3 regions of the Kitasatospora sp. NBC_01266 genome follow, and region 1 is predicted to be linked to each of the others. Evidence: riboswitches for the same ligand, from Rfam matches in the RefSeq annotation. Region 1 holds a riboswitch; each other region holds the start of a gene.
The links. Region 1 has a riboswitch for cyclic di-AMP ahead of OG403_RS20240 (M23 family metallopeptidase). Riboswitches for the same ligand answer to the same signal wherever they lie in the genome.
Positions count from the first base shown of each region.

Region 2: another riboswitch for cyclic di-AMP. It lies ahead of OG403_RS10625 (NlpC/P60 family protein); the one in region 1 lies ahead of OG403_RS20240 (M23 family metallopeptidase).
Region 3: another riboswitch for cyclic di-AMP. It lies ahead of OG403_RS32975 (transglycosylase family protein); the one in region 1 lies ahead of OG403_RS20240 (M23 family metallopeptidase).

Region 1 covers NZ_CP108458.1:4,629,861-4,639,863, reverse strand. Annotated here, with positions in the region: gene OG403_RS20280 (helix-turn-helix transcriptional regulator) at 80-1,102, shown strand; gene OG403_RS20275 (hypothetical protein) at 1,253-1,708, shown strand; gene OG403_RS20270 (TNT domain-containing protein) at 1,718-2,374, opposite strand; gene OG403_RS20265 (tyrosine-protein phosphatase) at 2,374-3,078, opposite strand; gene OG403_RS20260 (methyltransferase domain-containing protein) at 3,063-3,770, opposite strand; gene OG403_RS20255 (sensor domain-containing protein) at 3,819-4,472, opposite strand; gene OG403_RS20250 (GNAT family N-acetyltransferase) at 4,537-5,106, opposite strand; gene OG403_RS20245 (hypothetical protein) at 5,150-6,055, shown strand; gene OG403_RS20240 (M23 family metallopeptidase) at 6,120-7,040, opposite strand; cyclic di-AMP (ydaO/yuaA leader) riboswitch at 7,052-7,225, opposite strand; gene OG403_RS20235 (YiaA/YiaB family inner membrane protein) at 7,434-7,724, shown strand; gene OG403_RS20230 (alpha/beta fold hydrolase) at 7,866-8,690, shown strand; gene OG403_RS20225 (TetR-like C-terminal domain-containing protein) at 8,690-9,265, shown strand; gene OG403_RS20220 (hypothetical protein) at 9,479-9,715, shown strand; gene OG403_RS20215 (sensor histidine kinase) at 9,822-10,003, shown strand, end outside.
Region 2 covers NZ_CP108458.1:2,529,751-2,539,753, reverse strand. Annotated here, with positions in the region: gene OG403_RS10645 (rhomboid family intramembrane serine protease) at 1-177, opposite strand, end outside; gene OG403_RS10640 (hypothetical protein) at 414-707, shown strand; gene OG403_RS10635 (NYN domain-containing protein) at 843-2,342, shown strand; gene OG403_RS10630 (C40 family peptidase) at 2,509-3,546, shown strand; cyclic di-AMP (ydaO/yuaA leader) riboswitch at 3,833-3,983, shown strand; gene OG403_RS10625 (NlpC/P60 family protein) at 3,988-5,112, shown strand; gene OG403_RS10620 (C40 family peptidase) at 5,322-6,362, shown strand; gene OG403_RS10615 (hypothetical protein) at 6,476-7,558, shown strand; gene OG403_RS10610 (glycosyltransferase family 87 protein) at 7,615-9,012, opposite strand; gene OG403_RS10605 (glycosyltransferase family 4 protein) at 9,188-10,003, shown strand, end outside.
Region 3 covers NZ_CP108458.1:7,680,639-7,690,641, reverse strand. Annotated here, with positions in the region: gene OG403_RS33000 (MarR family winged helix-turn-helix transcriptional regulator) at 1-207, shown strand, start outside; gene OG403_RS32995 (MFS transporter) at 207-1,961, shown strand; gene OG403_RS32990 (hypothetical protein) at 2,324-3,661, opposite strand; gene OG403_RS32985 (hypothetical protein) at 3,791-4,381, opposite strand; gene OG403_RS32980 (PPOX class F420-dependent oxidoreductase) at 4,718-5,143, opposite strand; cyclic di-AMP (ydaO/yuaA leader) riboswitch at 5,399-5,561, shown strand; gene OG403_RS32975 (transglycosylase family protein) at 5,564-6,562, shown strand; gene OG403_RS32970 (YchJ family protein) at 6,632-7,054, shown strand; gene OG403_RS32965 (NUDIX hydrolase) at 7,086-7,571, shown strand; gene OG403_RS32960 (DMT family transporter) at 7,670-8,602, shown strand; gene OG403_RS32955 (isocitrate lyase/PEP mutase family protein) at 8,671-9,522, shown strand; gene OG403_RS32950 (serine hydrolase domain-containing protein) at 9,530-10,003, opposite strand, start outside.

The sequences.
Region 1 (10,003 bases):
TTCTTCCGTGCCTATCCTGAGCGCCATGAGGTGTGCGCCTCAGCAAACTGCGTGGCAGTAAAGCGACCTGGGGACGAACGTGAAGGAAAACGCCCAAACAGACCATCTCGGCGTCGTTCCCGAACTGAACGCCGCCGATCTGGCGGTCTACACCTGGGTTCTCGAACACCGCCGGGTGGACCCGGACGCCGCCGCGGCGACCGGGCTGGGTCCCGAGGAGTTCGAACTGAGCGTCGAGCGGCTGCGGCAGGCCCATCTGCTGCACGTGAGCCCCGACGACCCCTCGGTCGCCTTCGCCGTGGCGCCGGAGACGGCGGCGGCCCAGCTGGCCGCCCCGGTGGAGGCCCGGATCCGCGAGCAGCAGCAGCACCTGGCCGGCGTCCGCGCGCAGCTGGGCCGCTTCGTCCCGCACTACTACCAGCGCCACTCACCCGCCGAGGGCCTGCAGGTCCTGGACAGCGTCCAGGCCGTGCGCGTCGCCCTCAACAACGCGTCGGACCGCTGCTGCAAGGAGGTGCTGGCCTCCCAGCCCGGCGGCGGCGCCCGGGTGCCCGCCGCCATGGAGGAGGCCCTCGCCCGGGACCGGGCGATGCTGGAACGCGGGATCGCGATCCGCACCCTCTACCACCACACCGCCCGGTTCAACGGCCCCAGCCAGGCCTACGTGGCCACCGCCTCCGCGCTGGGCGCGCAGTACCGCACCGCGCACGAGTTGTTCGGCCGCCTGATCATCTTCGACCGCGAGCTGGCCTTCATCCCGGTCAAGGACGGCAGTTGGGGGGCCGTGGTGATCCGCGAGCCGTCCACGGTGGCCTACCTGTGCACCATCTTCGAGCAGACCTGGGACCGGGCCCAGCCGTTCGCCGACGCCGCCAGCCAGGGCCTGGAGGAGGTGTCCCGGGAGATCCACGAAACGATCATCCAACTGCTCGCGGCAGGCCTGAAGGACGAGGCGATCGCCCGACGGCTCGGCATGTCGCTGCGCACGGCACGCCGTCACATCGCTGACATCATGGAGGAGTTGGACGCCGCCAGCCGCTTCCAGGCCGGAGTCGCCGCCGCCAGCCGGGGGCTGCTCACCCCGGACGACCAGCGCACGTAGTCCCGGGCGACAAGTCACGAACGTGCGGGACCGCGAACACGTGAATGGCCGGGCGGCCACCGGGTGCGGCATGGTTGACCGGCGGCGGCCGACCGGCGGGCGCAGGGCCCGCGGAGAGCCGGCCCGGCCCACGAAGGCGGAGGAGCGAGCATGGACCAGTGGCGTGCGGACGCCGCCCCGGTACCCGAACCTGCCGCGCACCTCCAGGAGCTCTCCTTCTTCCTGTCGGTCTACCTCGGCAAGGCACCCGGCGTGCTGTGGCCCGAGCACGAGCACCCGGCCTCGGTGGCCGGCGCGGCCGCGGCGGATCTCGACGCACTGGCCGACGGCCTCACCGACCTGACCGGTCTGCGCGCCCGGACCCTGCCCGGACCCGTGCCGGAGTGCGGCGCGCTGACCGGGACCGCGACCGACGATCTGCTGATCCACCAGACCGTGGGCGCCACCGCCTGGCTCCTGACGCCGCCCGCCGCCGGCGCCGCGCGGCCCTTCCGGTGCCGCCTGCGGCCGGGCGAGGCCCTGCACGTGCCGGCCGGCTGGAGCTGGTCCGCCGACGCCGCGCCCGAGGCCCGGTTCCTGATCACCCACCTCCGGCCGACCGGCTGAGAGCGCGGTTCAGCCCAGCCGCTGCAGGTAGCCGTTGGTGATCAGCCAGCCGACGTTGATCTGGGCCGGGGCACCGGGGATCAGGGTGCCGTCCAGCTGGTACTGCCAGCCGAGGCCCGGCTGGTCGAACCACGGGGCGATCGGGCCACCGTGCACCGCGAACTCCTTGACCACCTGGTAGTCGTGGTAGTTGCAGCCGGCCGCCGGGTTGCCGTCCAGGCTCGACGGCGGGATCGCCCGGTTCGCGTACGGGGTGCCCTCGGGGGCCAGGAACGAGCCGTACTCGGAGCCGTAGCGGTCGATGTCCTGACCGGGGAAGAGCGGCTGGTCGAGCTCGATCGGCTGGTTGTCGAAGCCGATCAGAAAGCCGTTGTCCGGCGGGTACTTCCAGCCGCCGGCGGCCGAGTCGTAGTACTGCGCGACGAAGGCGGACTCGCTGACCCCGCCGGTGCGCTGGTAGCCGAACAGCTGCCGGCCGACCGGTCCGGTGCTGGGCAGTTCGGCCGGGCCGAGCCGGGCGTCGCCGTTGTCGAAGGCGGCCGAGCACTGGTCGCTGGGAGTGGTGTCGGCGTGCGCGGCCGGCGCCGCGGTGAAGAGCGCGGCCCCGGCGACCAGGGCGACGAGTAACCGACCGGACTTGGGTATGGAGGTGCGTACGGTGATCATCACTCACGCAAGGTAGCGCGCAGGTCAAGGATTTCCGCCGAATTCAGGCCATGGGTCCTCAGGTACGCCTCGGTGCCGCCGTGTTGCTCACGGACCAGGGCCAGCAGGTCGGTGAGCAGCCGTGCCTCGACCGGGTGCGAGAGCCGGGTCACCCCGTGCACGTCCACGTACTCCCGCGGGCCGTCGAGCAGGTCCAACCCCTCGTTCGAGAGCATGTAGTCGGCGATGATCTGCTCCTCGGGCACCCCCAGCAGATCGAGCAGCAGCGCGGTCACGATGCCGGTGCGGTCCCGGCCGATCGCGCAGTGCAGCAGCGCGGGCAGCGCCTCGGGCTCCAGCAGCCGGCGCAGCACGGCGACCAGGGCGGGGCCCTGGGTGTCGATGATCAGCGGGTAGACCCGGTCGAGCGGCAGCCCGTGCGGGTCCTCGGGCCCGTCCTGCGGCAGGAGCGGGAAGTTGGCCAGATCGACTTCCAGGTCATGGGTACGGTCCGGGTGTTGCACCAGTTCGAGCGGGTCGCGCAGGTCGATCACCGTGCGCAGCCCGAGCTTGGCCAGCTCCCTGGCCCCTTCGGCGGTCAGCAGGCCCAGCCCGGCGGAGCGGTAGCAGAGGCCGGTGCGGACCGCGCCGAGCCCGCCCAGGTCACGCAGGTTGCGCAGGCCGGATATCGCCAGCAGCCGGGATCCGTTCAGGTGTTCGTCCATGGGACGGGACGGTAGCGGTGATGCCGGGTCAGGGCGAGTAGGTAGCGGCGGCGCCCGTCGCCCGGCGCCCGCACGGTGCGCAGTTCGCTGCTGATGCCCTGGGCACCGAGCGCGGCGCGCAGCTCGGCCAGGTGCGGGCAGCGGCGGCTCTCGGCGTCGTGCAGCGGGTGGACCCGGACCTCGCCGTCCGGCGCGGTGACCCGGACCAGTTCGCGCAGCGCGGCCAGTTGGTCGGCCGGGGCGAACCGCTCGGGGTAGGCGAAGAGCAGATAGGAGCTGAGGGTGAGGGCGAAGCTGTCGTCCGCGAACGGCAGCGCGGGCAGCGCGGCGGCCACGTAGTCGCCGGGGTGGGCGGCCCGGTCGGCGGCGAACAGCGCGCGGGCCCGGTCCCAGCTGCGCAGGTACGAGTCGTAGGACCGGTGGCGCGGCGCGAGGTGGCGCTGCGGAGCGGCGGGCATCGCGCGGGCCATGGTGTGCCGGGCCGCCTCGGCCTGGGCCAGCAGCTCGGGGCCCGGGTCGGCGTAGGCGGGGTCGGCGGCCAGCACCCGGCAGCCCAGCGCCCTGGCCTCGGCGACCAGTCCCGCGGCACCGCCCGGACAGTCGAGCACCGGACCGGGCAGCGCCCGCAGCTCGGCGCGGCTGAGGCCGAAGATGCCGCAGTACTCGTCCAGCGGCCGGGAGGTGATCAGCATGCTCCCAGCCGAGCACGGGGCCGCCCGCCCCGCATCCGTTACAGCACGTCAGGCGGACAGCAGGGCGGCTGCCGCGCGGCGCGAGACGGCGGTCGACGCGTGGGTCAGCCCGGCCGCCAGGACGAGCAGCAGGAAGCCCGTCAGCGAGGCGGCGGCCAGCTGCCAGAAGTGCGCGAGGTAGTAGACGTGGTGCACCCCGTCCCGCTGGAAGTCGTAGAGGCGGTAGCCGGGCCAGCCCACGTACTTCGGGAAGACCCAGTTGTAGGCGGGCAGCAGCGCCAGCGCGAAGCCGAGGGCCCAGAAGGTGACGGTCAGGACGAAGCTGATCAGGTGCCAGGGGAACATCAGCAGGTGGTAGGCGACCGCCCGCCACCCCGCCGGGTCGGTCAGCTGCGCGGTGATCCGCCCCCAGAGGCCGGTGCCCGGCGCCCGCACCGGAGCGGGCGGCGCGGGCAGCCGGGTGCCGAGCAGCCGGGCCACCCGTCCGCGCTCGACCGCGCCGAGCCCGCGCGCCCCGACGAGCAGCAGCGCGAACACCGGGAAGCCGAGCGCGGTCACCAGGGTTCCGGTGCCGAGCATGAAGAAGGCGACGGTCCAGACGAAGCCGACGATCGCGGTGAAGAGGGAGGCGAACACATAGCCGACCTCCTGGTAGGTCCTGCGGCCGAACGAGGGGCGGTGCGGCGAGCTCGTCATCGTCATACCCACACCCTGCCGTGGCACGGTCGGCGACGGTATCCGGCTGCCCGCCACTCCGGGGGTGGGGTTAACCCCCGGTCGGCCACTCCTCCTCGAGCAGCGAGTACTGCAGCGCGTCGTGCCAGGCGCCGCGCAGGTAGAGGTCGTCCCGCAGCCGCCCCTCCAACTGGAAGCCGAGCTTGCGCAGCACCCGGGCGGAGGCCAGGTTCTGCGGGTCGAGCCGGGCGGCCAGCCGGTGCAGGCCCAGGGTGTTGAAGCCGAAGTCGCAGAGCAGCCGGGCGATCTCGGTGGCGTAGCCGCGACCCCAGACGTCCCGGCGCAGCGCGTAGCCGATGAACGCCGCCCGCTGGCCGGGGTGTCCCTCGACGCCGAGGACCGCGTTGCCGAGCGGCACGGCGTCCTCGCCCTCCTCGGTCAGCGTGACGGCCAGCCGGTAGACGGTGCGCGGGGTGTTCTCGGCCTCCTCCAGGTAGAGCGCGACCTGGTCGGCGCAGTCCTCCCGGTCACGCGGCTCGAAGGGCAGGAATCGGGCGGTCTCGGGGTCGCCGAAGATCGCGTGCAGGGCGTCGACGTCGCGCGGTACGTGGTGGAACTCGCGGATGGTCAGTCGCGGCCCGGTGAGCAGGACGGGATGCATGGCAGGTACGGTAGTGGGCCCGCGAGCGGTTACCGTACCTGCCATGGACCAGGAAGACCTGCGGCTCGCACCCCGACCGCACACCGCTGAGCTGCTGCGATGGGCCGAGGAGCAGGGTTTCGCGCCGGTGCCCGAGGCGGCGGTGAACGCGGTGCTGACGCTGCTCGAACTGGGTGACGCGCAGTTGCACGACGGCTTCCCCGAACTGACCTCGACGCTGCTCCAGGAGTTGCTCTACGAGCGGATCCACCTGTACGTGCAGCCGCCCGAGGAGCAGTCGCCGCTCGCCTACGGGGCGGCCGTGCGGCTGCTGACCGACCACCAGCGGGCCGTCAAGCGACTCAACGCCAAGCGGCAGCAGCGCCTGCACGAGGAGGCCGACTGGCAGGGCGAGCTGCTGGCCGGGCTGCTGCGCCAGCCGCACCTGCTGACCTGGCCCCGGCTCTACACCCTGCTGCTGCGCGAGGCCGCCGTGGACACCGGTTCACCGGCGGCGGTGCGCGAGTGGCTCGACGGCTTCCGGGAACTGGCCGAGGCGGACCGGATCGCCGCCTTCGCCGAGCTGTCCGGGCTCGACCAGCCGGAGGGTGCGGCCGGCTGGACCGAGGGCGTGCTGCTCTCGATCGGGATGGCCACCGACGGCGCCCGGCTGCTGATCGAGAACCGCCTGATGCAGCGCAGCTACCGCAACCTGGCCGGGCGCAACGCGCTGGGACTGCCGATGCCGGCCGAACTCGCCGGCGACTTCCCCGCCTTCGAGGCCGCCGTGCAGCAGGAGGCGCTGCGGCTGCTCGGCGAGTGGACCGTCCCCGGGCTGCCCGCGCTGCTGCTGACCGAGTACCAGGAGCTGGCTCCGGAACCGGGCGCCGCCGAGGTGGACGGCTACATCGTCAAGCGCGGCCTGGTCGAACTGCCGGACATCGGGGACTGGCCGGGCGAGCCGGCCTGACCCGGCCTGACCCGGCCGCGGGGCCGGGCTCAGCGCCGGGCTCAGGCTGGTGGCGGGGCCGCCGTCAGAGTTCGACGCCGTGCGCGCGCAGCCAGCCGGCGGGGTCGACCGGGCCGGCGCCGGCCGGCCGGACCTCCAGGTGCAGCTGCGGGCCCCCGGGGACACCGCCCGGCCGCGGGCCCGCGGCCGCGCCGGTGGCACCGACCTGGCCGAGCACGGTGCCGGGGGCGACCGGGCCGGCGGGGACGGTGATCGCGGCGAGGTGGCAGTACCAGAGCTCGGTGCCGTCCGGCAGGGTCTGGATCACCCGGTAGCCGTACGTGCCGGACCAGCCGGCCGAGCTGACGGTCCCCGCCGTGATCGCGGTGACCGGGGTGCCGGCGGGCGCGGCGAGGTCGAGGCCGGTCCGCAGCTGCGCCCAGTGCGCGGCGGACGGGTCCTGGCCGGCGCCGAGCGTGTACTTGGCCAGCGGCGGCCGCACGGTCGGGGCCGGCGCGGCCTCGGCGACCGGGGCCTCGGCCACCGGCGGCTCGGCGACGGGTGCCTGCGGCTGGGCCTCGGTCCGGACCTGGGCCGCGGCGACGGCCTGCTGCGCCGCGCGCTTGGCGGCCGCCTCGTGGGCCGCCTCCAGCCGCGCGGCCTCCTCGGCGGCGGTGCGCCGGGTGTCCGCCTGCTGCTGGATCCGCGCGGCCAGCGCGAGGCCGGGGTCGGCGGCGCCGTCCTGGTCGGTGGCGGCGGTCCCGTCCGGCGCGGTGATCGCGGTGGTGGGCGCGGGGGTCGGGGTGGCGGCAGCCGCGGCGGTGGCGGTCAGGCCGGTGGTGGCACCGAGCGCGGCGGCCATCGCGGTGACGCCGAGGACCGGAGCACCGGCCCGCGCCTGGCGGGGCACCCGGTGCCGGGCGAGGTCGGCGGGAGCGCCGGGGTGGTCGAGCAGTCCGGTGCCGCTCGACTCGGTGCGGCTCTCCGGAGAGTGCGTCAACGCCACGGGGGCGCGCTCCTTTCCTTCCCTCTCGCCTACCGGGTTAGCTGACGGGTTCGGAGCAGGAAGGTCTCCTACGGTTCGACCTGGGCTGATCCAGCCTGGGCCGAGCCGATTCACCCCAAGGAACGTGGTTCCCCGGCTCCCGGCCCGGCCGCAGGGCCGGGTCGTGGATTAGGCGACGGCGCACGGTGCCGTTTCGGGTACGGCGTTGCCGACCGCGCTGCGTTATCAAACGTTAATCCCACGAGCCCGCGATTCCAAGCCGCTCCGAACGGATTGTCATACCCATTTAACGTCATGGCCGCGTCATGACAGAGGCGCCGGACACCTCATTGCGGCACCGATCTGAGTAGGTGTACTCAGGTGCTGGGCACGGGAGTTGACCATCCTTCAGGCATGACTTCCGCGATCCGCCCACAGCCATCGTCCGCCTATTACGTCCAGGCGATCCTCTCCTTCGCACTCGCCGCCGGCGGGCTCGCGATCGGTATCGCCTATCTGCCGGTGACCGCCTGGACCCGAGCCTTCCTCGCTCTCGGCCTGCTCTACACGGTCACCTCCGCCTTCACCCTCGCCAAAGTGATCCGCGACAGACAGGAGGCCGGCGAGATCGTCACCCGGGTCGACCAGGCCCGGCTGGAGAAGCTGCTCGCCGAGCACGACCCGTTCCGGGCCGACGGGGCCTGACCGACCCGGGCCTGACCGACCCGGGCCGGGAAGCCCGGCGGGGGAAGCCGTCGAGGACTTGACGGCTAAGGCTATTAGCCATAGCTTTATGAGTGTCGGCAAGCCGCCGACACCGCCCCTCGGAAGCCCAGGAGGCTTGCCGTGAACGCCACCACCACCCCCCGGACCCGGTTCCTGCAGCTCCCCGGCGGCAGCCTCGCCTTCGACGACACCGCCGGCCCCGGCACCCCGGTGGTCCTGCTGCCCGGCATGCTGGACACCCGCCTCGAGTACCGGCACCTGCGCCCACTGCTCATCGCCGCCGGACACCGGGTGATCACCATGGATCTGCGGGGCTTCGGCGAGTCCTCGATCAGCTGGGACGACTACACCCCCGCCGCGATCGCCGACGACGTGCTCGCCCTGCTCGACCACCTGGACATCGCCAAGGCCGTCCTGGTCGGCCACTCCTACACCGGCGCCAGCGTGGTGAAGGCGGCCACCCTGGCCCCCGAGCGGGTGGCCGGCATCGCCCTGCTGGACGCGTTCATCGAGCAGCCGCCCGCGAACGCGCTGATGCGCGGCGCGGTCCACCTGCTCGGCTCCGCGGTGATCGCCTTCCCCAAGGTCTGGGGCTACTACCTGAACAAGATGGCGATGCCCACCACCAAGCCGGCCGACCACACGCAGTACGTCGCCGGCCTGGTCGCCGACCTGCGCACGCCCGGCCGCAAGCAGGCCACCCGCGGCCACGTCCGGGGCGACTCGGCGCCGGTCGGCTGGACCGTGGGCTTCCGCTCCCCCGCGCTGGTCGTGATGGGCAGCAAGGACCCCGACTTCCAGAAGCCGGAGCTGGTGGCCGAGCGGCAGGCGAAGGTGCTCAACGCCCGTAAGGTGATCATCGACGGTGCCGGGCACTACCCGATGTCGGACTACCCGCAGGCCACCGCCGACGCCCTGCTCCCCTTCCTCGCCGAGGTGGCCTGATGCCCCGCGCCGGACTGACCCCCGACCTCGTGGTCGACCACGCGCTCGCGCTGATCGACGCCGACGGTCCCGAGGCGCTGACCCTGGCGGCCGTGGCGCTGCGCGCCAAGGTGGCCGCCCCCTCGCTCTACAAGCACGTGCCCGGAGGGCTGGGCGGACTGCGCCGGCTGATCGGCATCCGGGTCACCGGCGACCTCGGGGCCACCTTGGACGCCGCCATCGCCGGCCTCAGCGGGGACGCCGCGATCGCCGCGCTGCTGCGCGCCTACCACGGCTACGCGACCGAGTACCCGAACCGCTACGCCGCCCTGCCGCAGAGCCCGTCCAGCGGCGACCAGCAGTTGATCGGCGCCTCCAGCGCGCTGATCGGCACCATCTTCAAGGTGCTGCAGGGCTACGGGATCGCGGACACCGAGGCGGTGCACGCGGCCCGCACCGTCCGGGCGCTCTCACACGGCTTCGCCTCCCTGGTGATCGCCGGGGCCTTCCAGATGAGCGAGGACCTGACGGTGACCCAGGACCGGCTGATCGGACTGCTGACCAGCGGCCTGCGGGAGTGGCCCGGCCGGGCCTGATGCGGATCGGCGGACTGATCGGACAGGCATCCGATCAGCTAAGACTCAGAAAAGGGGACTAAAGTCCCATCCGGTACGGATTCGGGTGACGATCGAGACCGTTTCGTCGCCGAACCAGGGTCAGACTGGCCCCCGTCCGGGTAGCTACAGCGGACGGCGCACCACGCCGTACCCGAGCTCACCCGCGAACCGACCGGCGAAGGACGAGGGCCCATGACGCAGCCGACCACCGCGCAGCACGCGGCCTGCCAGGCCGCCGCCGGCACGCTCCCCGCCCAGCGGGCCGCCGGCAAGCCGTCCGGCCCGGGGCGCCGCGTCACCACCGCGCCCGAACAGCTCACCGGCTGGGCCGCCTTGCGCCGCAACCTGGCGATCATCCGCGGCCTGCGCTCGATGGCCACCGTGCCGGCCCGCCCGCAGCCCGGCTACGGGGAGTCCGACGGGCAGTGACCGCCCGGCAGCACGCCGAGCGAGCCGCCCGGGTCATCCCCGGGATGTAGCCGCTGCCCCCGCCGGATGATGCGCGGCAGACCCCCGAGCTGCGAAGGTACTCCTCGTGGGGACTACGGGGAATGGCTGGCCGACCATCGGCCTGGCGGTCATCGCCGCGCTGGCCGGCGCCGCGGCCGCAGTGCTCGGGGTGGCGCTATTACGGGCAACGCGACGGCACCGGACAGCACTTGAAGAGCGCGGCTGGCTGCTCGAACGCGAACGCGAGAGCGCGGCGCGCACCGCCGT
Region 2 (10,003 bases), 2.1 Mb from region 1:
GGCCGGGATCGCGCCCCAACGCTGCTGGTAGTGCTGCGCGGCGCAGGCGCGCGCGGGCGCACTCGAGCCGTAGGCGGGGTTGATCCCGCTCGGGCCGGCCAGGAACACCAGGCAGTTGAGCGCGATCAGGAGGTAGCTGACGAGCGGGGTCGGTCCGTCGTGGCGCTGGTCTGCCATGGGCGCATCCATTCCGCGCCGGTGCGGTCGTGACACCGTCGTGTACGGCGAGTGGGTGAGCGGGCGGGCGAGTGCGCGTGCGGGCACGCGTACGGGTTGTGCGTGCAGGCGTTCGAGCAGGCCGGAGGGCTGATGGGAACCGGTATCCGGTGCCCGCCGTCCCAGCGTCAGGCCCTAGGCTTGAGACCTGGCCGGCACACGGACCGGACCAGGTACCAGCCGAGAGGACCACGCTCATGCCCGTCCCCGTGCCCACCGCCGAGACCCGCTGGCGCTGCACGCTCTGTGGCAACCTGACCCGGTTCGACGTGACCCGGTCCTCCCGCGTGGTCGAGTACCTGCACCTGGACCTGGCCGGTGACCCCAAGGTCGAGGAGGCCGAGGTGCTCAGCGAGACGCTGGAGTCGATCCGCTGCCGCTGGTGCAACGCGGTCGACCAGGTCGAGCTGGTGGCCCGCCCGGATGCCGAGGAGCCCGGTGCCGAGCCCGCTGCGGAGTCTGCCGAGCACGGGGCCGAGCAGACGGGCTGAGCAGGCGCTGCTGAAAAACAGCCGCCGCGCACGCGACAATTGCACCGAGCGGTGAGAGTCACCGGGCGGTGAGTCGGGGCGCCCCGGGCCTGGGCCGGGGCAGCCGCGCAGACCATGATCGGAGCCGAGGACGCGATGGACGCAGCCAGCCAGGCCGCTGAGCCGCAGGGGCCGCTGCCCGCTGCCGGCGAACCGGCCGCGTCCGCGACGTCCGCCGACAGCGCCGTGGAGCCGTCCGGCGAGGCCGTTGAGGTCGGCAAGGCTGACGAAGCGCTTGAGGCCGGGGACCAGGGCGAGGACCAGGGCGAGGAGCAGGAACCGCCCGCCGAGCAGCTGGACCGCCCGCTGCCCGAGGGCGTGCGCCGGCGCGTGGTGGGCCTGGCCGCCGACGCGCTCGGCGGCCTGCCGCTCACCGATCTGCCGGCCTCACTGCGCCCGTACGCCAAGTTCACCCCGGCCCGCCGGGCCAAGTACGCGGGCACCGCGCTGGCCGCCGCGCTGGAGGCCGAGCCGGTCTTCCGGCTGCGGATAGCGGACCGGCTGCGGCTGGGCCAGCCCGACCTGGTGAAGGCGCTGGAGGCGGGCCAGGTGCCGGGCGCGGCCGAGCCGCTGGACGTGGCCGCCGCCGCCTACCTGCTGCGCACCCGCGGCTGGACCCGGCTGGTCGCCGAGGCCGGCGAGCAGGCCGAGCGGGCCGGTGCCGAGGACGCCGCCGCCGAGGCGGCCCGGCTGGTGGAGAAGCTCCAGGAGGAGCTGGCCGCCACCCGCCTCGCGGCCCGGGCCGACCTGGAGCGCCAGCGCGCGGAGGCCGAGGGCACCCGCAAGGAGCTGGAGACGCTGCGCAAGAAGCTGCGCGGACTGGAGAGCGACACCCGCCGCGCCCAGGCCGAGACCCGCAAGCTGCAGGCCGAACTGACCGCCGCCGCCGCTGCCGCGACCGTCGAGCGCGGCGCCGCGGAGAGCGAGAACCGGCGGCTGAAGCATCGGGTGGCCGAGCTGGAGACCGCCCTGGAGGCCGGGCGCCGCTCGGCGCGTGAGGGCCGCAGCGTGGAGGACATGCGGCTGCGGCTGCTGCTCGACACCGTGCTGCAGTCGGCCCAGGGGCTGCAGCGTGAACTGGCGCTGCCGGTCACCCAGCTGCACCCGGCCGACCTGGTGGACGCGGTGGTCCCCGGCTCGGCCTCGCCGCACGATGTGGCCCGGCGCGGACTGGCCGAGGACGACCCGGCGCTGCTCGACCAGCTGCTGGCGATCCCGCAGGTGCACCTGGTGGTGGACGGCTACAACGTGACCAAGACCGGCTATCCCACGCTGCCGCTGGAGCAGCAGCGGCTGCGGCTGCTGGGCGGCCTGGCGATGCTCGCGCAGCGCACCCAGGCCGAGGTGACCTGCGTCTTCGACGGGCAGGACCTGGACGTGCCGGTGATCATGGCGCCGCCGCGCGGGGTCCGGGTGCGGTTCAGCCGGACCGGCCAGACCGCCGACGAGCTGATCCGCCAGCTGGTGCGGGCCGAGCCGCAGGGCCGCCCGGTGGTGGTGGTCTCGGCCGACCGCGAGGTGGCCGACGGCGTGCGCAAGGCGGGGGCGCGCCCGGTCGCCTCGGTGCTGCTGCTGAACCGCCTGGCCCGCAGCTGACCAGCGCTCAACTGGTGAAGAGCCGGTGAACACCTGGCCGTGAAGGCTGGTTGGTCGTAGTCGGGGAGTGGCGCGAGGATCTGATGTTCACTAGGGTCTGGCGTCAAACCTATTTTTCCGGCCACTCACCCGATCGGGTGAGCCCGGTAGAAGAAGGAGCAGTCCCTTGCCGTCCCACCGCCGTCCCAAGCAGTCGAGCCGCGTGCGGATCTCCGTACTCACCGCCGCTGCGGCGACCGCGGTCGCGATCTCCTCGCAGAGCGGGGCCTGGGCTGATCCGGCACCCTCGGTCGATCAGGTCAAGGCCCAGATCGACGCGCTGAACAACCAGCAGGAGGCCGCGGCCGAGCAGTACGACGGCGCCAAAGAGCGCGGCGACCAGCTGCGCCAGCAGGCCTCGCAGCTGCAGGACGAGGTGGCCCGCACCCAGGACCAGGTGACCCAGCTGCAGAGCGGCCTCGACACCGTGGCCGGGGACGAGTACCGCAACGACGGGATCGACCCCTCGGTCCAGCTGATGCTCAACTCCAACCCGCAGACCTACCTGGACCAGGCCTCCAGCATGCAGGTGGCGACCAGCACCGAGGCCGACGCGCTGAAGTCGCTGCAGGGCGAGGAGCGCAACCTCGACCAGGAGAAGAAGGAAGCCGCCGACACGCTGGCCGAATTGGACACCGCCACCGCGCAGTTGAACCAGGCCAAGTCGGACGTGCAGACCAAGCTGGCCGCCGCGCAGAAGCTGCTCAACTCGCTGAGCGCCTCGCAGCGTGCCCAGTTGGCGGCCCAGGAGGCGCCCGCCTCGCGCGGCAGCGCCCGGGCCCAGCTCAGCACGCTCAACCTGCCGCCGGCCGCCGGCTACGCGGGCCAGGCCGTACAGGAGGCGCTCAGCCGCCTCGGCGACTCCTACGTCTGGGGTGCCACCGGCCCCAGCACCTTCGACTGCTCGGGTCTGATGCAGTGGTCCTACGCACAGGCCGGCGTCTCGCTGCCGCGCACCTCCCAGGAGCAGGCCACGGTGGGTACCGCGGTGCCGGACCTGGCCGACGCCCAGCCGGGCGACCTGGTGATCTTCGGCAGCGACCGGCACCACGTGGGCATGTACATCGGCAACGGCGAGATGGTGCACGCGCCGCACACCGGTGACGTGGTCCGGATCGCTCAGGTCAGCACGATGGGCGAGTCCTACATCATCCGCCGGGTCTGACCCGGCGTCGCCCCGCCGCGCGAGCCGCGCTCCTGATCCCCCGTCACCCGCCAGGTGTGACGGGGGACACTTGTCTGCACACTACTTGATCACCTGTTGGTGATCTCCCTAGCACCCAGAGTCAAAGTTTCCGGGTTTTTCCGACAAGGATTTGAACGGATCACAGATTTGTTACTAGGGTCGGCAGCCAGACCCACGCGATGGAGATCACCCGACCGGGGTGGCAGCGCGGGTTACCGCCGAGTCTGGAAAGCAGCACGGACAGTTGACTGTCCGACGGGGAACCCCTTCTGGGGAGCTGCGGACCGGAGCCGGGGAACCACGTTCCTCCGGGGTGAATCGGCGCCAGGTCGGCCACAGGCCGGTGAGGCGTCGTAGGGCATGTCTTCCAGCCCGAACCCGTCAGCTCACCCGGTAGGCGGTCCCAGGGAAGAAGGATTCGTGGCGTCCCATCGTCGTCCCAAGCCCGTTGGCCGTGCCCGCGCGTCGATTCTGACCGCCGCTGCCGCCACCGCCGTGGCCCTCTCCTCGCAGGGCGCGGCGCACGCCGATCCGGCGCCCTCGCTCGACCAGGTCAAGTCCCAGGTCGACGACTTGAACAACCAGGCGGAGCAGGCCACCCAGCAGTACGACGGCGCCCAGGCCCAGCAGCAGACGCTGCAGAAGCAGGTCGGCGACCTGCAGGACCAGGTGGCGCGGCAGCAGGACCAGGTGACCAACCTGCAGTCGGGGCTGGCCTCGGTGGCCGCCGACGAGTACGCCAACAACGGCATATCGCCGACCGTGCAGATGATGCTCTCGGCTCACCCGGACACCTTCCTCGGCCAGGCCAGCGCGCTCAACCAGCTGAACAGCACCCAGGCGGAGACGCTGAAGGAGCTGCAGAGCGATGAGAAGGTGCTCGATCAGAGCAAGACCGAGACGCAGAGCAAGCTCGCCGCGCTGGATGCCACCACCCAGCAGCTGAAGTCCGCCAAGGACACCATCCAGGCCAAGCTTCAGCAGGCCCAGAACCTGCTCAACTCGCTCACCGAGCAGCAGCGCCAGCAGATGGCCGCCCAGCAGGCGCAGGCCGACGCGCAGGCGAAGGCCGCCGCCCAGCAGGCCCAGGCGCAGGCCGCCGCCGCGGCGCAGTCGCAGAGCGCCGCCTCGCGCGGCTCGGCCCGCACCCCCCTCGGCAGCACCGCGACGCCCCCGGCCGCGCCGACCACCGGCAACTCGGCCGCCGCCGCGGCGATCGCCGCCGCCGTGAGCAAGCTCGGCTCGCCGTACCACTACGGTTCGACGGGTCCCTCCGAGTTCGACTGCTCGGGCCTGATGCAGTGGGCCTACGCGCAGGCCGGTGTCGCGCTGCCGCGCACCTCCCAGGAGCAGGCCGCGATCGGCACCAACGAGGGCACCAACATCGCCAACGCGCAGCCGGGCGACCTGCTCATCTTCAACAACTACGGCCACGTCGGCATGTACATCGGCAACGGCGTGATGATCCACGCGCCGCGCGCCGGTGAGAACGTCAAGTACGAGTCGGCCACCGTGATGACGATCGATGCGATCGTCCGCCCCTGATGTCCTGACGTTCCTGGTGAAGCGTCACTTCGGCCCGGCCTCCCGCGTGGAGGCCGGGCCTTCGCCGTTCTGCTGTCCGATTGTGGATCAAATATTCGTATCGGTGAGGGTTTGGACTCATCCGTCCTGACTCGCTAACGTCTGCGCTCGGACCTCAGCTCCTCCGAGGGCTCTCCCCGAGCCCTCACGGCGATTGGAGTCGTCAGGCGATGGCGATTACACCCCCGTCGGGCACCGCGCGCCGGTTCGCCCGGGTGCTGGCGGTCACCGCTGCCGCGACCACCGCGCTGGCGATGACGGCCAGCGCCCAGGGCGCACCGGCCAAGCCGGACAAGAACGACGTCAAGTCGCAGGTCGACCAGCTCTACACGGAGGCCGAGCAGGCCTCGGAGAAGTCCAACGCGGCAGAGGAGGACGTCAAGCGGCTGCAGGCCGAGAGCAGCGCGCTGCAGGCGCAGGTGGCACAGGGGCAGGACACGCTCAACCGGATGCGGTCGGACCTGGCCACGGTGGCCGCGGCCGAGTACCGCTCGGGCGGGATGGACCCGAGCGTTCAACTGATGCTCTCCTCCGATCCGGCGGGCTACCTGCTCAAGGCGCGCAGTCTGGCCGAGGCGGGCCGCCAGCAGGTCGCCACGCTCCATGAGGTGCTGGAGCAGCAGCACCGGCTCGACCAGCGGCGCAGCGAGGCCGGCGCCAAGCTGGCCGAACTGGAGACCGTGCGCAGCACCCTGGCGAAGAGCAAGCAGCAGGTGCAGCAGCGGCTGAAGAGCGCCCAGGCGCTGCTCGACAGCCTCTCCGCCGCCGAGCGGGACCAGCTGCTCGCGCAGGACGCCCGGGAGGCGAACGAGCGGGCCGCGCGCGGGGCGGAGCGGGTGGATCTGGGCAACCAGCCGCCCGCCTCGGACCGGGCGGCGGTCGCGGTGGCCGCGGCGCTGAGCAAGCTCGGCTCCCCGTACGTCTACGGATCCACCGGGCCCGGCAGCTTCGACTGCTCGGGTCTGATGTACTGGAGCTGGCGGCAGGCGGGAGTGAGCCTGCCCCGCACCTCGCAGGCGCAGGCGTTCGGGGGGCAGCGGATCAGCCTGGCCGAGGCGCGACCGGGAGACTTGGTGATCTTCTTTCACGACATGCACCATGTCGGCATGTACGTCGGCGGTGGCACGGTGATCCATGCCCCGTACCCCGGGGCCCGGGTGCGCTACGAGAACGTCGCGGCGATGCCGGTGGCGGCGGTGGTGCGGGTCTGAGCGCCCGATCGCCCAGCGCGCCGGGAGAGCCCGCCGGTGGCGGCGGGCTCTCCCGGCGCACCGCGCTGCTGCTGGCGGCCGGCGGGCTGGCCCAGCTCTCGCTGCCCCGCGCGGTGCCCGCCCGGGCCGCCGTGCCCACCGGCGCGGCCCCGCTCGGTACGCCGGGTGCCGGGCAGCCGACGGCGCTGCTGGCCGCGCACGCCCAGGCGCTGCGCACCGGTGAGCTGGCCGCGCTGCGGCTGGCCCAGCTGGACTACCGCCCGACCTCGTGGGACGCCCGCACGGTGAGCGCCGAGCTCTCCTACCGGCTGGACGGCTTCGACGACTACCCGGTGGTGCTGCGCCGCCGGCTCACCCTGGCCGGCGGCGCGGTGAGCGGTGAGAGCGCCGCCCCGGGCAGCCCGGCCGCGCCCTGGGACCTGGGCGACCCCACGCCGGTGCGCGGGGCGCACTGCGTGGTGCTCGGGCCGGCCACGCCCGGTCTGCTGACCGAGCTGGCCGGGCTGGGGGACCAGGCGGTGCCCGCCGTCAGCGCGGTCTGGGGCGGCGGGTGGCCGGGTCGGCTGGTGCTCCAGCTGCCCACCACCGCGGCGCAGTTCACCCAGCTGCTGGGGGCCGATCCGAGCAGCTACTCGGACATCGCCGCGGTCACCGTCGCGGCCCCCGCCGCGCCGGTGCGCACCCCCGCCGACCGGGTGCTGGTCAACCCCGACGCGTACCGCCGGCTCAGCGCGTTCGGCAAGCACGTGGTGATCACCCACGAGTCCACCCATGTCGCCACCCGGGCCGACACCCACCCGTGGACCCCGCTCTGGCTCTCCGAGGGCGTGGCCGACTACACGGGCTACCTGAACACCGGGCACACCGCCCGGCAGATCGCCCCGGAGCTGACCCAGGACGTGGCCGCCGGCAAACTGCCCACCGCGCTGCCCACCGATGCCGACTTCAAGGCCGGCTCCACCGCGATCGCCCAGGCCTACGAACTCTCCTGGCTGGCCTGCTCGCTGATCGCCGCCGAGCACGGGCAGCAGGCCCTGGTCGACGTCTACCGGGCGGTCGGCGCGGCCGGCCCCGGCGCCGGCCGGGACCAGCAGTTGGACCTGATCCTCGGCCGGCGGCTGGGGTACGGGCTGGCGGAGTTCACCAGGCGCTGGATCGCCGACGTGGTCCGCCAGGTCGGGCCGGGCAGCTCCTGAGCGCCCGGCCGAACCAGCCGAACCCGAACCCGGCCTGGCACGCGCCTGGCGATCCGTCAGCCGTGCTGGATGTCGTCCAGCAGGCTCTGCTCGTAGGCGATCCCCGGGCGCACCGGGTACTTCGGCTCCGGCTCGGTCGGCGCCTCGCTCTCCTCGGCGACGGCCGGGGCCGGGCCCTGGGTGGAGCGCCAGAGCCGCTGGCAGGACACGATGGTGGCGGCCAGCATGGTCAGGTTGCGGGCGGTCAGGATGGTGACGCCCCAGCCGGTGCTGTTGACCACCTGGCCGAAGTTCATCGGGAACTCCAGCGTGGTCAGCACCGTCGCGACCAGGACCATGACCGCCACCGGACGCTGGCTGGTGCCGCGCACGGTCAGGCAGACGGCCGCCAGGCCGACCAGCCAGACCAGGTACTGCGGGCTGATCACCCGGCTGGTCACGGTGAAGATCAGCAGCGCCGCCAGGGCCGCGTCATAGGTGGTGGAGGGCTGCCAGCGGCGGGCCCGCAGCCGCCAGTAGAGCAGCCAGCCGAAGCCGGCCACGGTGGCGCCCATCGCGACCTTGGAGATCACCGGCACCCACGGGCCGAGGAACTCCACCGAGCCGTAGTTCATCGTCACCGCGCCGTGCCAGAAGCCGAACAGCTTGGCGAAGTGCAGCGGCAGCGCGCCCAGCGACTCCACCTCGATGCCGCGATCGGCCTGGAAGGTGAGGAACTGGAAGGCCCCGTTCATCCCCGCCGCCAGCAGGAAGGCGAGGCTGGCCACCGAGCCCACCGCCGCCGTCCAGGACCGCCGGGTCCGCCGGCCGCGCGGGGTGCCGGCCAGGCCGAGCAGCGGCCAGAGCTTCATCAGGCCGCCGATGCCCAGCAGGAAGCCGCCCAGCACCGGTCGGCGCAGGATCACCAGCAGCCCGGTCATGGCGATCGCGGTGACCAGGATGTCGTAGCGGCAGTAGACGGTCGGACCGAGCAGCGGCACCCCGAGCACCCAGACCCAGGCCCCGGCGAAGCTGCGCCCGCGCCGCAGCCCGGTGCGCAGCAGCATGGTGATCGCGAGCGTGTCGAAGACGCCGCAGAGCACGAAGAAGGAGGTCAGGTAGGACCACGGCAGCAGCCCGGGGGCCAGGATCACCAGCGCGGCGCCGGGCGGGTACTGCCAGGTGACGTCGTCCATCGGGAAGGTGCCGGTCTGCAGCACCTTGAACCAGCTGTGGTAGATCACCGAGACATCGGTGGTCACGTCCAGCGGCGCTATCTTGAGTACGCCGGTGACCATCAGGACCAGCAGGACCCGGGTCAGCAGCCAGCCGCCGCCGACCCGCCAGGCCGCGCCGCGCGGGGGCGCGGGGGGTGTCACCGCGGTGGCACCCGGGTTCGGGGGCGCGGCCAGGGCCAGGCCCCCACCGCCGCTGCTGCCGTGCTGGTCGGCCGGGCCGTCGTTGGCCAACTCCACTGTGCTCCCTCGTTAGCTGCGCGCACCCGTCTGAACCCGTGTCGACTAGGACAGAGCCACGGGGGAAACGGTTCCGGACCCTTCATCCGTTCCCGCCGAATCGGCATGGTGACCTATGGTACGGATCAGCGAGCGGTGAACCGAGCACCCCCCGACCGAGCGAGCCGTGGACAGTATGCCGAAGACCCTTGTGGTGACCAACGACTTTCCCCCGCGCCCAGGCGGAATCCAGGCCTTCGTCCACAACATGGCGATTCGCCAGCCGTTGGGCGAGATTGTGGTGTATGCCTCATCCTGGCGCGACGGCAGCGAGGTCGCCCGGTTCGACGCCGAGCAGCCGTTCCCGGTGATCCGGGACCGGAGCACGATGCTGCTGCCCACGCCCCGGGTCACCCGGCGGGCCGCCGAGCTGCTGCGGGCCGAGGGGTGCGACACCGTCTGGTTCGGCGCCGCCGCGCCGCTGGGCCTGATGGCGCCCGCGCTGCGCCGGGCCGGTGCGCGTCGGCTGCTCGGCATGACGCACGGGCACGAGGCCGCCTGGGCCCAGCTGCCGGTCGCCCGCCAGTTGCTGCGGCGGATCGGCGAGGGCACCGACACCCTCACCTACCTCGGCGAGTACACCCGCTCGCGGATCGCCCGGGCGGTGGGCCCGGGCCCGGCCGCGCGGATGGCGCAGCTGCCGCCCGGGGTGGACGAGCGGACCTTCCACCCGGACTCGGGCGGCGCCGAGGTGCGGGCCAGGCTCGGCCTGACCGACCGGCCGGTGGTGGTCTGCGTCTCCCGGCTGGTGCCGCGCAAGGGGCAGGACACCCTGATCGCCGCGCTGCCGCAGATCCTGGCCGCCGAGCCGGACACGGTGCTGCTGATCGTCGGCGGCGGGCCCTACCTGGCGGACCTGCGCAAGCTCGCCGACGCCAAGGGGGTGGCCGGCTCGGTGCGGTTCACCGGCGAGGTGCCGTGGGCCGAGCTGCCGGCCCACTACGGCGCCGGG
Region 3 (10,003 bases), 3.1 Mb from region 1:
GGCCTGGTGAGCCGCCGACCGGACGCCAGCGACGGCCGCCGCGCGATCCTGACGATCACCGAGGCGGGCCGCCAGGTGCTCACCGAGCGGCGCTCGGAATCCGTACGGCTGCTGGCCGGCGCGCTGGGCACCGAGTTCACGCCCGCCGAACGGCAGCAACTGGGCGCCGCGCTGCCGCTGCTCGAGCGCCTCTCGGAGCGGCTGTGATGACGGCCACCGCGATACCCCGGACGCCGGAGCGCAACGACCGCTACAAGTGGGTCGCGCTCTCCAACACCACGATGGGCGTGCTGATCGCGACCATCGACGGCTCGATCGTGATCATCTCGCTGCCCGCGATCTTCCGCGGCATCGGCCTGGACCCGCTGGCCCCGGCCAACATCGGCTACCTGCTCTGGATGATCCTCGGCTACACCCTGGTCACCGCGGTGCTGGTGGTCGCGCTCGGCCGGCTCGGCGACATGTTCGGCCGGGTCCGGATGTACAACCTGGGCTTCGCGATCTTCGCCGCCGCCTCCCTCGCCCTCTCGCTCGATCCGCTCAAGGGCGGCAGCGGCGCGCTCTGGCTGATCGGCTTCCGGGTCGTGCAGGCCGTCGGCGGCTCGATGCTGACGGCGAACTCGGCGGCGATCCTCACCGACGCCTTCCCGGCCCGGCAGCGCGGCATGGCGCTGGGCATCAACCAGATCACCGCGCTGATGGGCATGTTCCTCGGCCTGCTGGTCGGCGGCCTGCTGGCCACCATCGACTGGCGCGCGGTCTTCTGGGTCAGCGTGCCGGTCGGCGTGCTGGGCACCTTCTGGTCCTACCGCAGCCTGCGCGAGACCGGCACCCGCCGACCGGGCCGGATCGACTGGGTCGGCAACCTGACCTTCACCGGGGGCGCGGCCTGCCTGCTCGCCGCGATCACCTACGGCATCCAGCCCTACGGCGGCCACGCCACCGGCTGGACCAACCCCTGGGTGCTGGCGGGCCTGGCCACCGGCGTGGCACTGCTCACCACCTTCTGCGTCGCGGAGACCCGGATCGCCGAACCGATGTTCCAGCTGCGCCTGTTCAAGATCCGCGCGTTCGCCGCCGGGAACCTGGCGGCGCTGCTGATCGCGATCGCGCGCGGCGGCATGCAGTTCATGCTGATCATCTGGCTGCAGGGCATCTGGCTGCCGCTGCACGGCTACTCCTTCGAGCGCACCCCGCTCTGGGCGGGCATCTTCATGCTGCCGCTGACCGTCGGCTTCCTGCTCGGCGGCCCGATCTCCGGCTACCTCTCCGACCGGTTCGGCGCGCGGCTCTTCGCCACCAGCGGGCTGACCCTGGTGGCCGCCTCCTTCATCGGCCTGATGCTGCTGCCGGTCGACTTCCCCTACCCCGCCTTCGCGGCGCTGCTGCTGGTCAGCGGGTTGGGTCAGGGCATGTTCTCGGCGCCGAACACCTCGGCGATCATGGGCAGCGTGCCGCCGGAGCAGCGCGGGGTGGCCTCCGGGATGCGCTCCACCTTCCAGAACTCCGGCACCGCGCTGTCGATCGGGCTGTTCTTCTCGCTGATGATCGTCGGCCTGGCCGGCTCGCTGCCGCACGCCCTGCAGACCGGCCTGACCGCCCAGCAGGTGCCGGCCGCGACAGCGCACCAGGTGGCCGGACTGCCCCCGGTGAGCACGCTCTTCGCCACCTTCCTCGGCAACAACCCGATCAGCCACCTGCTCGGCCCCAGCGGCGTGCTGCCCACCCTGCCCGCCGCCAACGCGCAGACGCTGACCGGCGACCGGTTCTTCCCCGAGCTGGTCTCCGGACCGTTCCACCACGGCCTGGTCACCGTCTTCAGCGCCGCCGCGCTGCTGGCCCTGATCGGCGCGCTCGCCTCGGCACTGCGCGGCCCGAGCGCCAAGAGCGGGCAGGTCGAGGACCCGCGGCAGCACCCGGACCGGGCCGACTCCGAGCGGGCGGCGCGTCTCGGCCGCTGAGCGCGCGGGCGGATGTGCACACCGGCGTTGACCGCCGACGACCGGCAGCCACCGGTCGGCGGCGGTCAGCGCCGGATGATACGCCCTGGGGCCAGCTGAAATGAACGCAATGCGGAATCAGGCCCATGCCTGTTGCTTTGCCAGGGGCCCCGTGCCAGGCTCATCCCAGCCTGCAGAGCGCGACACGAACGGTCCCCGGATGGATCGCCACGCCCGCCACCGGGGCTACGGATATCGCCCAGCCACCAGCTCCCGCCCCCGGTTGCCGGCGGCTGTCCGACACCGTGTTCGCCGGCCTGGACCGGGGCACTTTCCCCTGCCCGGTCCAGGCCGCCGACGCGGGATCGGGCCCGAGGACGGGCTCAGACCCCCGGGCCGGCGGGCGGGACGGGAATCCCCGCCTGCTCCGCGAGCGTCCGGGCCAGGCCCTCGCGACGGATCCGCCGGTCGACGTAGAGCAGCCCGTCGGCCAGCGGCGAGAGCGACGCGGTGAGCACCATCGCCAGGCCCAGGCCCAACAGCGTGAAGGCGACGCAGAACAGCACGCCGAAGACCGAGGGGTCGCCCTGCACGGTGTTCCCGTACTGGTCCACCTGCTGGTTCATGGTGAACCCCAGTCCCAGTGCGCCGATCACCCAGAGCGGTCCGACGACCAGCTGACCGGCGAAGGATCCGATCATGCGGATCACATAGGGGATGCCCAGACTGCGCCACCAGGCCCCCTCGTTGAGCTTCCAGGCACGGCGGATCGCGGCCAGCGGGCGCCGGTCCTCCAGCACCAGCACCGGGACCAGCAGGGTCAGCCGCACCCCGGCGTAGCCGCCGAGCCCCAGGACCACCAGCAGCATGATCGCCGCCAGCACGCCGAACACGGCGGCGCTGCCGGTCAGCAGCCCGAGGACGGTGCCCGGCAGCAGCGCGACCAGCACCGCGCCGAGCCCGGTCAGCCAGAGCAGCGCCTGGGCACCGAGCACCCGCCAGAGGAAGGGACCGGTCTGCGACCAGAGCTGACCGGCCGTCACCGGGCGGCCGAGCACGGCATGCCGCAGCACCGCCGCACTGGACACGCTCGCCACCAGCGACAACGCCACGAAGCAGAGCAGCAGGAGCAGCACGCCGAGGACGACCAGCACGCCGAAGGTGACCGCCTGCCCGTGCGTGGGATCGGCGCCGGGCTGGTCCCGCAGCTCCTGGAAGGTGTCCGCGGTCAGCAGGTAGCCGACCAGGCCGTACACGGTGAACAGGGCGACGGCGCCCGCCAGCACGCCGAGCAGTGGCAGCAGCAGCGGCTTGGCGTACCGGCGCAGGGTGGTGAAGACGCCGCTGAGCACCTCGCCGACGCTGAGCGGGGCCAGCGCTATCACGCCGGGCTTGGGCGGCGCGGGCCGAAAACCCCAGCCGGCTCCGGGAGGCGGCCAGCCGCCCTGGTAGGGGCCACCGCCCTGGTAGGGGCCACCCTGCCAGCCACCCTGGTACGGGCCCTGATAGGGCGGCGGTGGCGGGTACGGCCCCGAGGCACCCGGCTGGTCACTCGCCTGGTCGTTCACGTGGCCGTTCGCCTGGCCGTTCGCCTGCTCACTCGGCCGGTCACTCATCTGGTCACTCGGCCGGTCGCTCGACGGCGCGCTGCCGGTCTGCTGCCCGGCGTCAGGCCGGCCGGCGTCCGGGTCCGGCGCCCGCCACACGTCATCGACGCTCATGTTCCGACTTCCCCCTGTGCTCCTCGGTGCCGCTCAGTGCCGCTGCACCCCGCGGACCAGGCACGTTCGGCCCGCGGAGCCCAGAGCGTACGGGAGCGCCACCCGGCGGACGCCGTCGGGGGCGGGCGGTCAGCCGGTGCTGTACCAGTCCCAGGGCAGTTGCCCGTGGTCCGGCAGTTGCGGCTCACGGGAGCTGATGGTGATCAGCGGGCGGTCCTTCCAGACGGTCGCGTCATTGGAGCGGCGGCACAACTCGGTGCGCGCGTGATCGGTGTTGGCTACCAGCACCAGGACCGTCGCCTTGCGCAGCCGCTCGAAGACAGCCGGATCCGGGTCGTCCAGAGCGGCCCGCAGCCGGGCCCGGTCGGCCAGCCGCAGTCGGCCCCGGTCCCCGTACCCGAGCGGCCTGACCTCGGCGGTGGTCCTGGCCAGGGCGCGCGGCAGCGTCAGCAGTGGCAGCAGGGTGGGGATCCGGCCCGGGTCGGTGACCCCCTCGCCTTGCGCCGCACGGTAGACGGCCAGGCCGAGCAGGGTCCGCACCGCCTCCAGGTCGGCGTCGGCCACCCTGGGGTCGTATCTGGCCGCCCAGTTGGTCAGCCCACGGGCCCAGTACATGGCCACGTCCAAGGCGGCCGCCTTGCCCATCAGCGCGGCATCCACCTCCCACCACCAGTGCGGATCGCCCTCGGCCGCCTCGATGGCCGGCTCCAACTCGTGCACAGCCCCACCTCGCTCCCGGTGCGCCCGCCGATCCCGATCGGGGCGCGTGCCCCTATGGTGCGGCGGTGCGCGGCGCGGTGTCCGCCGATCGGGCAAACCCGCCGGACCGGGCGGCGCCGAACTCCCTTGCGCCGCCCGGCCGTCCGGGGTTGCGGCCGAGACTAGGGGCTGTCGTCAAACCCCCTTCTGCTCGGCGACGCCATGCACGCACTCTCGCCGCACCGGGCACAGGCCCAAGTACGTCCAGTACGAGGGCCTGCGCCCGGCACGCCGAGAGCACGCACCTGACGCCGCCAAGCCGCCCTGCGGGCGACGAAGGGGGTTTGACGACAGCCCCTAGGGGGTCTGGCCGTACAGGTGCTCGACGTGCAGCTTGACCACCAGCCGGCGATCGCGCACCATCGCGGCGCGGTAGTCGTCCCAATCCGGGTGCTCGCCTTGCAGCGTGCGGTAGAGGTCGACCAACTCCTCGACGGCGGCGTCGTCCTGCGCGGCGGCCACCGGTGTCAACTCGGCCGTGCCCTCGGCCACCGCCCAGGTCCAGTAGTCCGGGCTGGTCGCGTACAGGCTCGCGCGCGGGTCGCGGGCCAGGTTCTTCGCCTTCACCCGGTCGGCGGTGATCGAGACCCGGATCAGCTCCCGGGCCGGGTCGTAGGCGTAGAGGACGTTGGAGAGCTGCGGCCTCCCGTCCCGCTTCAGCGTCACCAGGACGCCCGTGCGCTGGGCGGCGAACAGTTCGCGGATCTTGACTTCGTCGGCCATCGGCCTCTCCTTACCAACTGATCGGCTGTTCCGGCTCCCAACCTAGCCGCCCAGGGGCGCGGGCTCCGGCGACAGTCGCGGGCATTCGGGGGCACGTTCCCGGTACGGACCATCGCCTGGCTGCCGTGATTCGCGTGTGATGTGTGCGATGCGGGGTTGTTATCGAGGTGATGATCCGTCTAGTCTCCCCAGCAGCCCGCCACCGCGCGGGTGCCCGGACGCGGTACGCCGAGTCCTGCCCAACGCGCTCCCGGGACCACGACCACACCTCTGGGCAGGGGCGGGGGACCCAGGATTCAATGCCGTCCCCGTACGGCTCGGGGTGAAGCCGTCCGCCGGACCCGTCCGCGCGAACGGCCGGGCCACCTCCCGGTCCGAACCCGACAGCTCACCTCGCAGGCGTGCGGAGAGGGATCTTCCATGGGCATATCCGGCGTCTTCTTCGGTCCGGGCCGCCACCGCCGCCCGACCCAGACCGACCGCGCGGTGACCGCCGCGACCGTGGCCGGCGCGGGTCTGGCCCTGCCGCTGCTCACCGCGACCGGCGCGCACGCCGCCCCGGCCGCCACCTGGGACGCGGTGGCCCAGTGCGAGACCGGCGGCAACTGGAGCGCCGACACCGGCGACGGGTACTACGGCGGGCTGCACTTCACCCAGCAGAGCTGGGTCGCCTACGGCGGCGACCAGTACGGCGCGGTGGCCTCGCACGCGACCGAGGCGCAGCAGATCGCGGTGGCCGAGCGGCTGCTGGCCGACCAGGGGCCGGGCGTCTGGGGGAACTGCGCGACGGTGGCCGGGCTGACGGCCCCGGCGGCGACGCCCACGGCGCCCACGACGTCGGCACCCACCAACCCGACCGGGACGACCACGACCACGCCCGCACCCCCTGCGTCGCCCGTACCGCCGTCCTCGCCCACCGGCACGACACCCACCGGCACGGCACCCACCCCCACCACGCCCACCGGCACGACGCCCGCGCCGGTGACCGGCACGCCGACCGCGCCCGGCAGCACGCCGACGACGGCAGCGCCGAGCCAGGCCCCGAGCACCCCGGCCGCGCCGAGCACCGCCCCCACCGCCCCCACGGCGAGCCCCGCCCCGCAGGCGCCCACCACCCCGGCGGCCCCCGCTCCCACCACCACCCCCACCATCGGCGCGGCGCCGACGGTGGGCCAGAGCACCACTCCCCCGGTCGCAACCGCCCCCGTGCCGAGCGCGCCGACCACCCCCGCCGCACCCGGCACGCCGGCCCCGACCCCCGCCGGCCAGGGCTACACCGTCCAGAGCGGTGACAACCTCTGGGACATCGCCCAGAGCCACCACCTCGACAACTGGCAGCAGCTCTACCAGGACAACCTCGGCACGGTCGGCACCAACCCCAACCTGATCTACCCCGGTCAGCAGCTCCAGCTGCCCTGACGGCCCGTCGGCCCGGCGCCACCCGGCGGCCGGGCCCGGGGCAACCCCGGGGTCCGTCAGAATGGACCCATGTCACGACGCCCCACCCGCCCCCGCCCGACCGCCGCGCCGACCAGTTGCCCGTGCGGCCTGCCCGCGAGCTACGCCGACTGCTGCGGTCGGCTGCACCGCGGCCTGGCCCAGGCCGGCACCGCCGAACAGCTGATGCGCTCACGGTTCAGCGCCTTCGTGGTCGAGGACGCCGCGTACCTGCTGCGCAGCTGGCACCCGCGGACCCGGCCGCCGGCCGTCGACTTCGATCCGGGACTGCGCTGGCAGCGGCTGGAGATCCTGGGCAGCACCGAGGGCGGCCCGTTCCACCAGGCGGGCGAGGTGGAGTTCGTCGCCCACTACCAGGAGCAGGGTCACGCCGGCGCCATGCGGGAGAAGAGCCGCTTCGTCCGCCACGAGGGCGCCTGGGTCTACCTCGACGGCGTGGTCGAGACCGACTGACCCGACCCGCACAACCGCTTGGAGGAACGCGGTGCCCGACCTGCCGCTCGCCGACCATCTGCGTACCCTCCCGCACGGGGTCCTGTTCGCCGCCGTGCACTTCACCGATGCCGACGGCAACCCGCTGCTGCTGAAGTCGGTCTACGACCCGGAGGTCTGGCAGTTCGCGGGCGGCAACCTGGAGTTCGGTGACGATCCGTGGCAGGCCGCCCGCCGGGAGGTGCTGGAGGAGACCGGGTTGACGCTGCCCGAGCACCCGGTCCCGCCGCTGCTCGCGCTGCTCTTCGTCGGCCCCTCGGGGGGCTGGCCGTTCAAGATCGGCGTGGTCTTCGACGGCGGCCCGCTCGACGCGGCGCAGCTGGCCGGGCTGCGGCTCGACCCCGCCGAGCACACCGAGTTCGCGGTCCGCCCGCTCGCCGCCTGGCGCCAGGAGCTGCGGCCGGCCCGGCTGGCTCTGGTCGAGGCGGTCGCCGAAGCCCGCCGCACCGGCCGCGCCGCCTACCTCCAACTGCCGTAGCGTCCCTGATGCTCCGACGGCCCGAGCGGCCGGCACCCCGGGCGGCCGCGCGCCTTATTGCCTGGCCGCCCCGTCAGCACCGGGCTAGCTTGGCCCGCATGGACCAGAGTGCCCCCTCCGCAGCCGCCGCCCCCGTCGCTCCCGCCGCCACCCACACCCGGATCGACCCCGGACTCACCAACCCCAAGGCGGTGGCCGCGGCCACCGTCTCCGTACTGCTCTGGGCCTCGGCCTTCGTGGCGATCCGCTCGGCCGCCCCGCACTACGGCCCGGGTGCGCTCGCGCTGGGCCGGCTGGCGGTCGGCTCGGTCGCTCTCCTGACCAGCTGGGCGCTACGGCGCGAGGGTCTGCCGCCGCGAGCCGCCTGGCCGGGCATCGCGCTCTCCGGAGTGCTCTGGTTCGGCCTCTACATGATCACGATCAACTGGGGCGAGCAGAAGGTCGACGCCGGCACGGCGGCCATGGTGGTCAACGTCGGCCCGATGCTGGTCGCGCTGTTCGGCGGTTGGCTGCTGCGTGAGGGGTTCCCACGGCGGCTGATGGCCGGCATGGCCGTCTCGTTCGCGGGCGCGGTGGTGGTGGGCCTCGCGCAGTCGGGCGGCAAGGGCTCGCCGCTGCTGGGCGTGCTGCTCTGCCTGGGCGCCGCCCTGCTCTACGCGGCCGGCGTGGTGACCCAGAAGCCCGCGCTGCGGCACGCGACGCCGCTGCAGGCCACCGCCTTCGGCTGCCTGATCGGCATGGTGCTCTGCCTTCCGTTCTCCGGGCAGTTGGCCACCCAGCTCGGCCACGCGCCGCTGTCGGCCACGCTCGACCTGGTCTACCTCGGCCTATTCCCCACCGCGCTCGCCTTCAGCACCTGGGCCTACGCGCTCGCCCGCACCACCGCGGGCCGGATGGGCGCCACCACCTACGCCGTCCCGGCGTTGGTGGTGCTGATGTCCTGGGCGATCCTCGGCGAGGTGCCGGCCGTGCTGAGCCTGCTCGGTGGCTGCCTCTGCCTGGGCGGCGTCGCCCTCTCCCGCCGGCGCTGACCCCGCATCACCCGACCCGCCATCACCAGCCGCCATCACCACCCGCCATCACCAGAGGAGTCTCCGCCATGCCCCTGCCGATCACCCCTGACGAGCAGCGCCGCCGCGCACACGCCTTCCGCGAGCTGCACACCGGCCCCGGCGCCTTCGTCATCGCCAACGCCTGGGACGCGGGCACCGCACGCCTGCTCGGCTCCCTGGGCTTCGCCGCGCTGGCCACCACCAGCGCCGGGCTGGCCTTCGCGCTCGGCCGGGCCGACGCCGCGAACCTGGTCAGCCGCGAGGAGGCGCTGGCCAACGCCCGCGCGATCGTCGCCGCCACCGATCTTCCGGTCTCCGCCGACCTGGAGAACGGCTTCGGCACGAGCGAGGCCGCCGTGGCCGAGACGATCCGACTGGCCGCCGCGACCGGCCTGGTCGGCGGCTCGATCGAGGACGCCACCGGCGACCCGGCCGACCCCGTCTACCCCTTCGACCTGGCCGTGGACCGGGTCCGGGCCGCCGTGGCGGCAGCCGCCGAACTCGACTTCCCGTTCACCGTCACCGCCCGCGCCGAGAACTTCCTGCACGGCCGCCCCGACCTGGACGACACCGTGCGCCGCCTGCGGGCCTTCGAGGCCGCCGGCGCCGACGTGCTGTTCGCCCCCGGGCTGCCCGACGCCGAGGCGGTCCGCACCGTCTGCGCCGCCGTCAGCAAGCCGGTCAACGTGATCGCCGCCGGCCCGATCGCCGCGCTGACGATCGATCAACTCACCGAACTGGGCGCCCGCCGGATCAGCGTCGGCTCGGCCTTCGCCCGACTCGCCCTGGCCGCCGCCCAACGCTCCGCCGCCGAGATCCTGAGCGCCGGCTGCTTCACCTCCTTCGCCGCAGCGATGCCGATGCCTGAGGCCAACAAGCTGATGAGCCAAGAGCTCTGACGCTTCCTCAACTCTTCGGAGGAACGGCTCCCGGGCGGCGTCCCGGGGCCGGCGGGCCGAAGACCAGGCGCCGAAAGGCATTGCGGAGGTCGGCGATGGGCTGCCGGTCGCGGCTGTAGTAGACCTTGTTGGTCAGCAGGGTCGCCCAGCGGCCCCGGCTCGGCGCGATCCAGATCGCGGTACCGGTGAAGCCGTAGTGCGCCCAGATGTCGTCGGCGGGGTCGGTGCCGGGCGCGGGGTGCCAGAACAGGCCGCGACTCGGCTCCAGTCGGCCGGTCTGCACGGTCAGCGACTCAGCCGTCCAGGCGGCGCCGAAGCCCACCCGGGCGGGCGCGGTCGCCGGGTCGAGCAGGTGGCGCAGGAACCGGCCGAGGTCCTCGGCGGTCGAGAAGACACCGGCGATGCCGCAGACGCCACCGAGCAGCCGCGCGGAGGGGTCGTGCACGGTGCCCTGGAAGCGGACGCCGGTGTCCTGGTCGCG